Regions from separate parts of the Pseudomonas sp. NyZ480 genome, predicted to be linked through region 1. Evidence: predicted binding sites of a transcription regulator. Region 1 holds the regulator's gene; each other region holds the start of a gene.
What was found. The regulator FliA, encoded in region 1, starts transcription of late flagellar genes. The targets are predictions, from matches to a motif close to CTAAAGTTTNNNNNNNNNNNGCCGNTAA.

Region 1 (3,276 bases):
AGGTGCTGACCGCCGCCTACCACAGCTACAAGCGCTGCGGGCTGGCCGGTTGTATCCTGACCAAACTCGATGAAACGGCCAGCCTCGGTGATGTGCTGAGCCTTGCCATCAGTCATGAACTGCCCGTGGCCTACCTTACCGATGGCCCGCGCATTCCTGACGACCTGCACCTGCCGCGCGCGCACCAGTTGGTCAGCCGCGCGGTCAGTGTGCAGTTGCAGGACGAGCCCAGCGAAGAGGCCATGGCCGACATGTTCGCTGATCTCTATCACAACCCTCGGCGAGCGGGTTGATGATGCAGCGTGTGCACAGTACCTACACCAAGGGGCCCGCAGAATTGCCTCCCGTGGGGTTTGGGTCCAAGCGAGACAAGGTAAACAACAGACATGGGTAGCATGCATCCCGTACAGGTGATCGCCGTAACCGGTGGCAAAGGTGGCGTCGGCAAGACTAACGTTTCAGTGAACCTGTCCCTGGCGCTGGCTGAGCTTGGTCGGCGGGTCATGCTGCTGGACGCCGACCTGGGCCTTGCCAATGTCGACGTACTGCTGGGCCTGACGCCCAAGCGCACCCTGGCCGATGTGATCGAGGGGCGTTGCGAGCTGCGCGATGTCCTGCTGCAAGGCCCAGGCGGTGTGCGGATCGTGCCAGCGGCCTCAGGCACGCAGAGCATGGTGCACCTGGCGCCTGCCCAGCATGCAGGGCTTATCCAGGCATTCAGCGAGATCGGCGACAACCTCGACGTGCTGGTGATCGACACTGCTGCGGGTATTGGTGACTCGGTAGTCAGCTTCGTGCGCGCCGCCCAGGAAGTGCTGCTGGTGGTGTGTGACGAGCCGACCTCGATCACCGACGCCTACGCGCTGATCAAGCTGCTCAACCGTGACTACGGCATGAACCGTTTCCGTGTGCTGGCCAACATGGCGCAGAGCCCGCAGGAAGGGCGCAATCTGTTCGCCAAGTTGACCAAGGTCACCGATCGCTTCCTTGACGTCGCCCTACAATACGTCGGCGCCGTGCCGTATGACGAATGCGTGCGCAAGGCAGTTCAGAAACAGCGCGCCGTGTATGAAGCCTTCCCGCGGTCCAAGTGCGCCCTGGCGTTCAAGGCCATTGCGCAGAAGGTCGACAGCTGGCCGCTGCCGGCCAACCCCCGCGGGCACCTGGAATTCTTCGTCGAGCGTCTGGTGCAGCCCACCAGCGCAGGGCCGGTCCTATGAACGCGAGCGGTTTCAAGATGTACAGCAGGGCGTCCAAGGATGCCCAGTACGAACTGGTGGAGCGGTATGCGCCACTGGTCAAACGCATCGCCTACCACCTGCTGGCCCGTCTGCCAGCCAATGTCCAGGTGGAGGACCTGATCCAGGCCGGCATGATCGGCCTCCTGGAAGTGGCCAACAAATACGACGCCAGCAAGGGCGCAAGCTTCGAAACCTATGCGGGTATTCGAATCCGTGGCGCGATGCTCGACGAGGTGCGCAAGGGCGATTGGGCGCCGCGTTCCGTGCACCGAAACACGCGCATGGTCAGTGACGCGATGCGGTCTGTTGAAGCCAGAACAGGTCGCGACGCTAAAGATCACGAAGTTGCTGCCGAACTTCAATTGAGTCTCGATGATTACTACGGGATTTTGAACGATACCCTGGGCAGTCGCCTGTTCAGCTTCGACGACCTGTTGCAGGACGGCGAGCACGAAGGGTTGCACGAGGATGGGGCCAGCGGCCAGATCGAGCCGTCGCGCGATCTGGAGGACGAACGCTTCCAGGCTGCCCTGACCGATGCGATCGCCAACTTGCCGGAGCGTGAGCGGCTGGTGCTGGCGCTGTACTACGACGAAGAGCTGAACCTCAAGGAAATCGGTGAGGTGCTTGGGGTCAGCGAATCGCGTGTCAGCCAGCTGCACAGCCAATGCGCGGCGCGCCTGCGCAGTCGTCTTGGGGAATGGCGGGCACGTTGAGCCTGGGGTCGTTGCAGTCGTTTCACGTTGTACCGAATTGATTGAATGCGTGCTCGGGGCCGAGCGCGTTTGAGACTGCTTGGAGGTCTAATTGAACAAAGACATGAAAATCCTCATCGTTGACGACTTTTCGACGATGCGGCGGATCATCAAGAACCTGTTGCGTGATCTGGGTTTCACCAATACCGATGAAGCCGACGACGGCACCACGGCGCTGCCGATGCTCGAAAGTGGCCATTACGATTTCCTGGTGACCGACTGGAACATGCCGGGCATGTCCGGGATCGACCTGTTGCGCAAAGTGCGCGCCCATGATCGCCTCAAGGGGATGCCGGTGCTGATGGTGACCGCCGAAGCCAAGCGCGACCAGATCATCGAAGCGGCCCAGGCCGGCGTCAATGGCTACGTGGTCAAGCCTTTCACTGCCCAAGTGCTCAAGGAAAAGATCGAGAAAATCTTCGAGCGCGTTAACGGCTGAGGCACGTAAGGGGGGCGCCATGGAACCATCACATACGTCTTTGGGCGAGTTCGAATCGACCCTGAAGAAACATGCCGAGGAGTTGGTCGAGAGCCTGGAACGGGGACGTTTCGGCGATGCGGTGCAGCTGATCCATCAGCTGAACCAGACCCGCGACCGTGGCTTGTATCAGGAAGTCGGCAAGCTCACCCGCGAGCTGCACAGCGCGATCGTCAGCTTCCAGATCGACCCGCGCATGCCGCAGGCCGAGGAGGTCTCGCAGATCACCGACGCCACCGAGCGCCTGTCCTACGTGGTCAAACTCACCGAGGGTGCGGCCAACCGCACCATGGACCTGGTGGAGCAGAGCACGCCGGTACTCAACGAGCTGTCCGCCGAGGCCCAGGCCCTGAGCGTTGACTGGCAACGGTTCATGCGCCGCGAGGTGGCAGCACCGGAGTTTCGTGAGCTGGTCAAGCGCGTCGACAGTTTCCTGACGCATAGCGCCGACGGGAACCGCAAGGTCGCCGGCCACCTCAACGATATCTTGCTGGCTCAGGACTATCAGGACCTGACCGGCCAGGTGATCAAGCGGGTAACCGCACTGGTCACCGAAGTAGAAAGCAATCTGCTCAAGCTCGTGCTGATGGCCAGTCAGGTCGACCGTTTTGCCGGTATCGAACATGACCACCAGCAGCTGCGCGCTGAAAAAGATCAAGAAAAACATCCAACCCGGGGTGAAGGTCCGCAGATTCATGCCGATAAGCGTGAAGACGTCGTGTCCGGTCAGGACGATGTCGATGATCTGCTGTCCAGTCTGGGTTTTTAGGGAGCACGTTTAATGAGCTTCGGCGCCGATGAA
Region 2 (3,276 bases), 2.1 Mb from region 1:
ATCGCGCCAGGGCTGTACCGCCATGAAAAGCGCATCGCTATCCCATTGCTGGTGTCGAGCATCCTGCTGTTCTATGCCGGCATGGCCTTCGCCTATTTCCTGGTGTTCCCGCTGATCTTCGGTTTCTTCGCCAGCGCCACGCCGGAAGGCGTGTCGATGATGACGGACATTGCCAGTTACCTGGATTTCGTCATGACGCTGTTCTTCGCCTTCGGCGTCGCCTTCGAGATCCCAGTGGCCGTGGTGCTGCTGGTGTGGATCGGCGTGGTCGACGTGAAGTACCTGAAGAAGATCCGCCCCTACGTGATCATCGGCTGCTTCGTGGTCGGCATGGTCCTGACGCCACCGGATATCTTCTCCCAGACCTTGCTGGCGGTCCCCATGTGGCTGCTGTTCGAGATCGGCGTGCTGTGTGGCAGCCTGATCCGTAAACGCGGCCACGAGAACGAAGCCGCAGACGACCACAACGACCAACCGCCAGCGACGCAATCGTGAACCTGCTGTTACTGGAGGAGGCCGACTTCGTTTCGGCCGACCGCGTCGTCCTGGCCGACCGCCGTTTCACCCACATGCAGGAGATCCACCGGGTCGCGGTGGGGGATACCCTGCGCGTCGGACGTATCGGTGGCCTGATGGGCAAAGCGACAGTGGTCCGCCTGGAGAAACACCAGGCGCAGCTGGACGTCAGCTTCGACCAGCCGCCACCGGCCAAGCTGCCATTGACCCTGGTGCTGGCCGTGCCACGGCCGAAGATGCTGCGCCGGCTGTTCCAGACCGTTGCCACCCTTGGTGTGCCCCGGTTGGTCCTGGTCAACAGCTACAAGGTCGAGAAAAGCTTCTGGCAAACGCCTTTCCTGCACCCCGACAGCATCCGCGAAAACCTCATCCTCGGCCTTGAGCAGGCCCGCGACACGGTGCTGCCCGAGGTCATCATCGAGAAGCGCTTCAAGCCGTTCGTCGAAGACCGCCTGCCAGCCATCGTCGAAAACACCCTTGGCCTGGTCGGTCATCCTGGCCCTTACCCGGCGTGCCCACGCGCTGTCGAAGGCCCCGTGACACTGGCCATCGGCCCTGAAGGCGGCTGGATTCCCTATGAAATCGAGCTCTTGGGCAAGGCCGGGCTGACACCTGTGCAACTGGGTGACCGCATCCTGCGAGTCGAAACTGCCGTCACTGCACTGTTATCGCGAATATTCTGACAGTTAAGTCAGATATTTCTGCCCATCAAGTTTCCTCCGCGCAGGCCGATGGTTTAACAACACAACAATAATCCGTGTTGCGAGTTAACCGGGGAGTCGATCATGTACCGTTGGTTTGCCCAATCGCTGGGAAATATGAGCGTCAATCGCAAATTGGGGCTGGGGTTCGGGCTGGTGCTGCTGCTGACCCTGGCTATCACGCTGACCGGTTGGAAAGGCCTGGACAGCGTCATCGATCGTGGCGACAAGCTAGGCAATATTTCCGTGATCTACCAGTACACCCAGGAACTACGCATCGCGCGCCAGCACTATGAGCGCAAACGTGATGACACCTCCATCGGCGAGCTGGAAAAGTCCCTGACGAACCTGGAGCGCCAGGTGCAACTGATGCTCGGCCAGATCGAACAGCCAGTCGATCGCCAGCGCCTGGAACAACAACAGGAAGCCGTTCGCCAGTACCAGCAGGCTTTCAAACAGCTCAAGCAGTCCAGCCAACGCCGCGAAGCCAGCCGCAGCGTGCTGGGTGACAGTGCCGACAAGGCTGCCGACCTGATCGGCAAGGTCCAGCAGCGCCTGCTGCAAGGCGGCGACATCAACCAGTACCAGTACGCCGTTGAAGTCAGCGCCCTGCTGCAGCAAGCGCGCTTCCAGGTACGGGGCTACACCTACAGCGGCAATGCCGACTTCCAGCAGACCGCTCTGCAAGCTATCGACCAGGCCATGGCCGAACTCAAGGCACTGCCTGCCAAAGTGGGCGCCGAACACGCCTCCAGCCTCGACGACGCAGCCACCGCGCTGGCGGGCTACCGCGATGCGGTCAGCCAGTTCGGTACTGCCCAGGCGGCCAGCGAACAGGCCCTGCAACGCATGGCTGAGCAAGGCACGGTGTTGCTGCAGGCCAGCCAGGCAATGACGGTTTCGCAGACTGACGTGCGTAATGCCGGCACTCGCCAGGCCAAGATGATGCTGGCCGCCGCAACGGGCCTGGCTCTGCTGTTGGGCGTGCTGGCCGCCTGGGTCATCACCCGTCAAATCATCATTCCGCTGCGCAATACGCTCACCGCCGCCGAGCGCGTGGCCGATGGCGACCTGCGCCACGATCTGCCGGTCGATCGCCGCGACGAGCTTGGCCAACTGCAAGCGACCATGCAGCGCATGACCAAGAGCCTGCGAGAGCTGATCGGCGGTATAGGCGACGGCGTCACCCAGATCGCCAGTGCCGCCGAGGAGTTGTCGGCTGTCACGGAACAGACCAGCGCCGGGGTCAGCAACCAGAAGGTCGAGACCGACCAGGTTGCGACGGCCATGAACGAAATGTCGGCCACTGTTCACGAAGTGGCGCGTAACGCCGAGCAGGCGTCGGAAGCGGCAGTCATGGCCGACCAGCAGGCCCGTGAGGGTGATCGGGTGGTCGGCGAAGCCATTGCCCAGATCGAGCGTCTGGCCAACGAGGTGGTCAATTCCAGCGAAGCCATGAACCAGTTGAAGGCCGAGAGCGACAAGATCGGCAGCGTGCTGGATGTGATCAAGTCGGTGGCACAGCAGACCAATTTGCTGGCCCTGAACGCCGCCATCGAAGCGGCCCGCGCAGGCGAAGCCGGGCGCGGATTCGCCGTGGTCGCTGACGAGGTACGCAGCCTTGCCCAGCGCACTCAGCAGTCGACCGAAGAGATCGAAGAGCTGATCGCCGGCCTGCAAAGTGGCACCGAGCGCGTGGCCAACGTCATGGACAGCAGCCGCGGACTCACCGACAGCAGTGTCGAACTGACCCGCCGTGCCGGCAGCTCGCTCGAGACCATCACCCGCACCGTGTCGTCGATCCAGGCGATGAACCAGCAAATCGCCACGGCTGCCGAGCAGCAAAGCGCCGTGGCCGAGGAGATCAACCGCAGCGTGATGAATGTGCGGGACATCTCCGACCAGACCTCGGCGGCGAGCGAGGAAACAGCCAGCTCCAGCGTGGAACTGGCACGCCTGGGTACGCACCTGCAAGGGTTGGTGGGGCGGTTCAGGCTCTAGGCTGCCCGGGGGGCGCCTGTACTGGCCTCTTCGGGGGTAGTCCCGTGCAGAGGCCAGT
Region 3 (3,276 bases), 2.5 Mb from region 1:
CAAACCGCGCACCTCGTCGGCGACCACCGCGAAACCACGGCCGGCCTCGCCAGCACGGGCCGCTTCGATGGCGGCGTTCAGGGCCAGCAGGTTGGTCTGCTCGGCGACCGACTTGATCACGTCCATGACGCTGCCTATCTTCTGGCTCTCCTGCTGCAGCAGGTTCATGGCCTCGGTAGAACGGTGTACTTCCTCGGCCAGGCGCTCGATCTGGCTGATCGCTTCACCGACCACGCGATCACCGGCCCGGGCTTCGCCGTCGGCACCGGTGGCGGCATGGGAAGCGTGTTCGGCATTGCGCGCCACTTCCTGAACCGTGGCGGCCATTTCATGCATGGCCGTGGCGACCTGGTCGGTTTCGACTTTCTGGCTGTTGGCGCCGGCGCTGGTCTGCTCGGTGACGGCCGAAAGCTCCTCGGCGGCGCTGGCGATTTGGGTAACCCCGTCGCGAATGCCGGAGATCAGTTCGCGCAGGGTGGTGCCCATGCGGGCGATGCCCTGCTGCAGCACACCGATTTCGTCGCGGCGGGTCACCCGCAGATCGTGGGTGAGGTCGCCGCCAGCGATCCGTTCCACCGCGTGCAAGGTTTCGCGCAGCGGGCGGGTGATCTGGCGGGTGATGATGACCGCCGCCAGCACACCTACCAGCAGTGCCAGCAGGGTGGCGATGGTCTGCAGGCTGCGGGCCTGGGTGCTTTCCGCGTCACGACGCTCAAGTTGGATCTTGTACAGCGCATCGCTGCGCTTGACGATGTCCGCGCCCTGTACGGTCATTTCCGCGCGTGCAGTGGTGATACCGGCGACGGCATCGCGGAACTGACGCACGGCATCCCGGTAGGCCTGCACCGACTGCTCGAACTGCTGCAGGCGGTTGGCGTCGCCAGGCAGTTGGCGCTTGAGGGTTTCGACTTCAGCCAGCGCCGCGTCGAGCTGGCGCAATGCGGCCTGTTCGTTGGCAGCAGTGTTGTCGGCAATGTAGCCGCGTACATCGATGCGCACCTGCAGCAATTGCTGGCGGGTCTTGCTGATCAGTTGGTACTGGGCCAGACGCACGCTGTCGGTCTCTGGGCGGGCCATGACCTCCTCGCTGAGGGTGTCCATGGCTTGGTCAGCCTTGATGGCCGAGCTGTTCATGGCTTCGCGGGCCGCCAGGGAGTTCTTGTAACCGGCGCGCATCTTGTTCAGCGACACCTTGTACTCGCTGATGGTCTGGCCCAGTTCATTGAGCAGCTTGACGTTCTCTGGGCTCTTGAAGGTATTGGCCAGGTATTGCTGCTGCTTGCTGAAGGCATCGAGCTTGGCCTGGGTATTGGCTGCCGCTGCGTCATCGCCGTTGGCGATCATGTATTGCAGGCGCGCGACCCGAAGGTCGGTCAGGTCTTTGTTGAGCTGACCGATGTCGCCCATCCAATTGCTACGGTCGATCAGGCTGCCCAGACTGGTCCAGCCAGTCAGGGCCAGCAGGCCGGTCAGGACAAGGACCAGGCCAAAGCCCAGGCCCAGCTTGAGGTTTACGCTGATGTTGGCGAACCAGCTGTTCATGCACGCTCTCCAGAAAAATGATTTCGCTCGCTTGATCTTCGATCGCTAGGCGTTGTTCTTCTGGGTGCCTGCTGATTCGTGCAGCAGTTATCGGCAAGAAAAACGGAAGCTGAAACGCTTTTTCAGCTGATTTGTAACCTTATGAAAACGTTTGCGTTTTCATAAGGCCGTGGGTGGACTTACCCGTGAATCTCAAAGATTCCGCGCACTGAAGGTATCGCAGCTGTTCACATCCCCCTGGGCGAAACCGGTCTTGAACCAACGCACCCGTTGTTGCGAAGTGCCATGGGTGAACGAATCGGGCACCACGCGGCCTTGGCCCTGCTGTTGCAGGCGGTCGTCACCGATGGCATTGGCGGCATTGAGCGCTTCTTCGACATCACCCGGCTCAAGCCAGTTGAGCCGCTGCTGCGCCTGATAAGCCCAGACGCCGGCCAGGCAGTCTGCCTGCAGTTCCTGGCGTACCAGCAGGCCATTGTCGCCCTCCATGCGCTGGCCGTTGCGCCGCGCGGCATCGACCTTGGCCGACACGCCGAGCAGGGTCTGCACATGGTGACCGATCTCATGGGCGATGACATAGGCTTGGGCGAAGTCGCCTGCGGCAGCGAAACGGGTTTCCATTTCACGGAAGAAGGTCATGTCCAGGTACACCCGTTGGTCCGCCGGGCAGTAGAACGGGCCCACCGCCGCCGAGGCAAAGCCGCAGGCCGAGTTGACCTGGCCGCTGAACAGCACGAGCTTGGGGTCGCGGTATTGCTTGCCGGCCTGGGAGAACAGAGCCTTCCAGGTATCTTCGGTGTCGCCGAGGATCGAGGCGACGAACTCGGCCTGCTCGTCGTTGGCCGGCGGCGCCTTGCCGCCAGCCCCACTGGGGACTTGTTGCTGCTGTTCCATCTGCCCGGCGAGCTGGCCAAGGATCTGCAGAGGGTCCTGTCCGGTGAGCCAGCCAATGCCGACGATCAGTAGGATTGCACCCAGCCCCAGCCCCTTGCCGCCGCCAAAGCGCATGCCGCCGCCACCACCTTCGCCTCGGGCATCGACCACATTGTCGCTGCGTCGGCCTTTTCGCCATTCCATGAAGTGCGCTCCAGAGCGTGAAACATGAAGACATAGGTTAGTTCAGTGCAGCGCAACCTGTTAGCCCTGGGTAGAGATGCATAACCATTTGGTTATGTAATTGGCGCGTGTTTTCAATATTCATCCCGCGCGACTTATCTGAAACTGCAAGTCCGCCTGTCATCCACAGGCGTTCTGATAATTCCAAGAGAGGAAATCGGCATGCCCGCTCAGGACAACAGCCGCTTCGTGATCCGTGATCGCAACTGGCACCCCAAGGCCCTCACGCCCGACTACAAGACGTCCGTTGCCCGCTCTCCGCGCCAGGCTCTGGTCAGTATTCCGCAGTCGATCAGCGAAACCACCGGTCCGGACTTTTCCCACCTGGGCTTTGGCCCGCACGACCATGACCTGCTGCTGAACTTCAACAATGGTGGCCTGCCGATCGGCGAGCGCATCATCGTGTCCGGCCGCGTCGTCGACCAGTACGGCAAGCCTGTGCCGAACACCCTGGTCGAGATGTGGCAAGCCAACGCCGGTGGTCGCTACCGGCACAAGAACGACCGTTACCTGGCGCCGCTGGACCCGAACTTCGGTGGTGTCGGCCGCTGCCTGACCGACCGTGACGGCTACTACAGCTTCCGCACCATCAAGCCCGGTCCGTACCCATGGCGCAAC

Region 2: P3R38_RS01975 (methyl-accepting chemotaxis protein) is a predicted target of FliA. The motif match lies at 1,224-1,251, and genes of this name have one in related genera.
Region 3: P3R38_RS03780 (methyl-accepting chemotaxis protein) is a predicted target of FliA. The motif match lies at 1,630-1,657, and genes of this name have one in related genera.

The regions. Positions count from the first base shown of each region.
Region 1 is NZ_CP120626.1:3,790,931-3,794,206, reverse strand. Features, by position in the region: gene flhF (flagellar biosynthesis protein FlhF) at 1-293, shown strand, start outside; gene fleN (flagellar synthesis regulator FleN) at 387-1,220, shown strand; gene fliA (RNA polymerase sigma factor FliA) at 1,217-1,957, shown strand; gene P3R38_RS17355 (chemotaxis response regulator CheY) at 2,061-2,435, shown strand; gene P3R38_RS17350 (protein phosphatase CheZ) at 2,455-3,243, shown strand; gene P3R38_RS17345 (chemotaxis protein CheA) at 3,256-3,276, shown strand, end outside.
Region 2 is NZ_CP120626.1:449,587-452,862, reverse strand. Features, by position in the region: gene tatC (twin-arginine translocase subunit TatC) at 1-495, shown strand, start outside; gene P3R38_RS01980 (16S rRNA (uracil(1498)-N(3))-methyltransferase) at 492-1,199, shown strand; gene P3R38_RS01975 (methyl-accepting chemotaxis protein) at 1,302-3,218, shown strand.
Region 3 is NZ_CP120626.1:849,644-852,919, forward strand. Features, by position in the region: gene P3R38_RS03780 (methyl-accepting chemotaxis protein) at 1-1,542, opposite strand, end outside; gene P3R38_RS03785 (neutral zinc metallopeptidase) at 1,735-2,619, opposite strand; gene pcaH (protocatechuate 3,4-dioxygenase subunit beta) at 2,821-3,276, shown strand, end outside.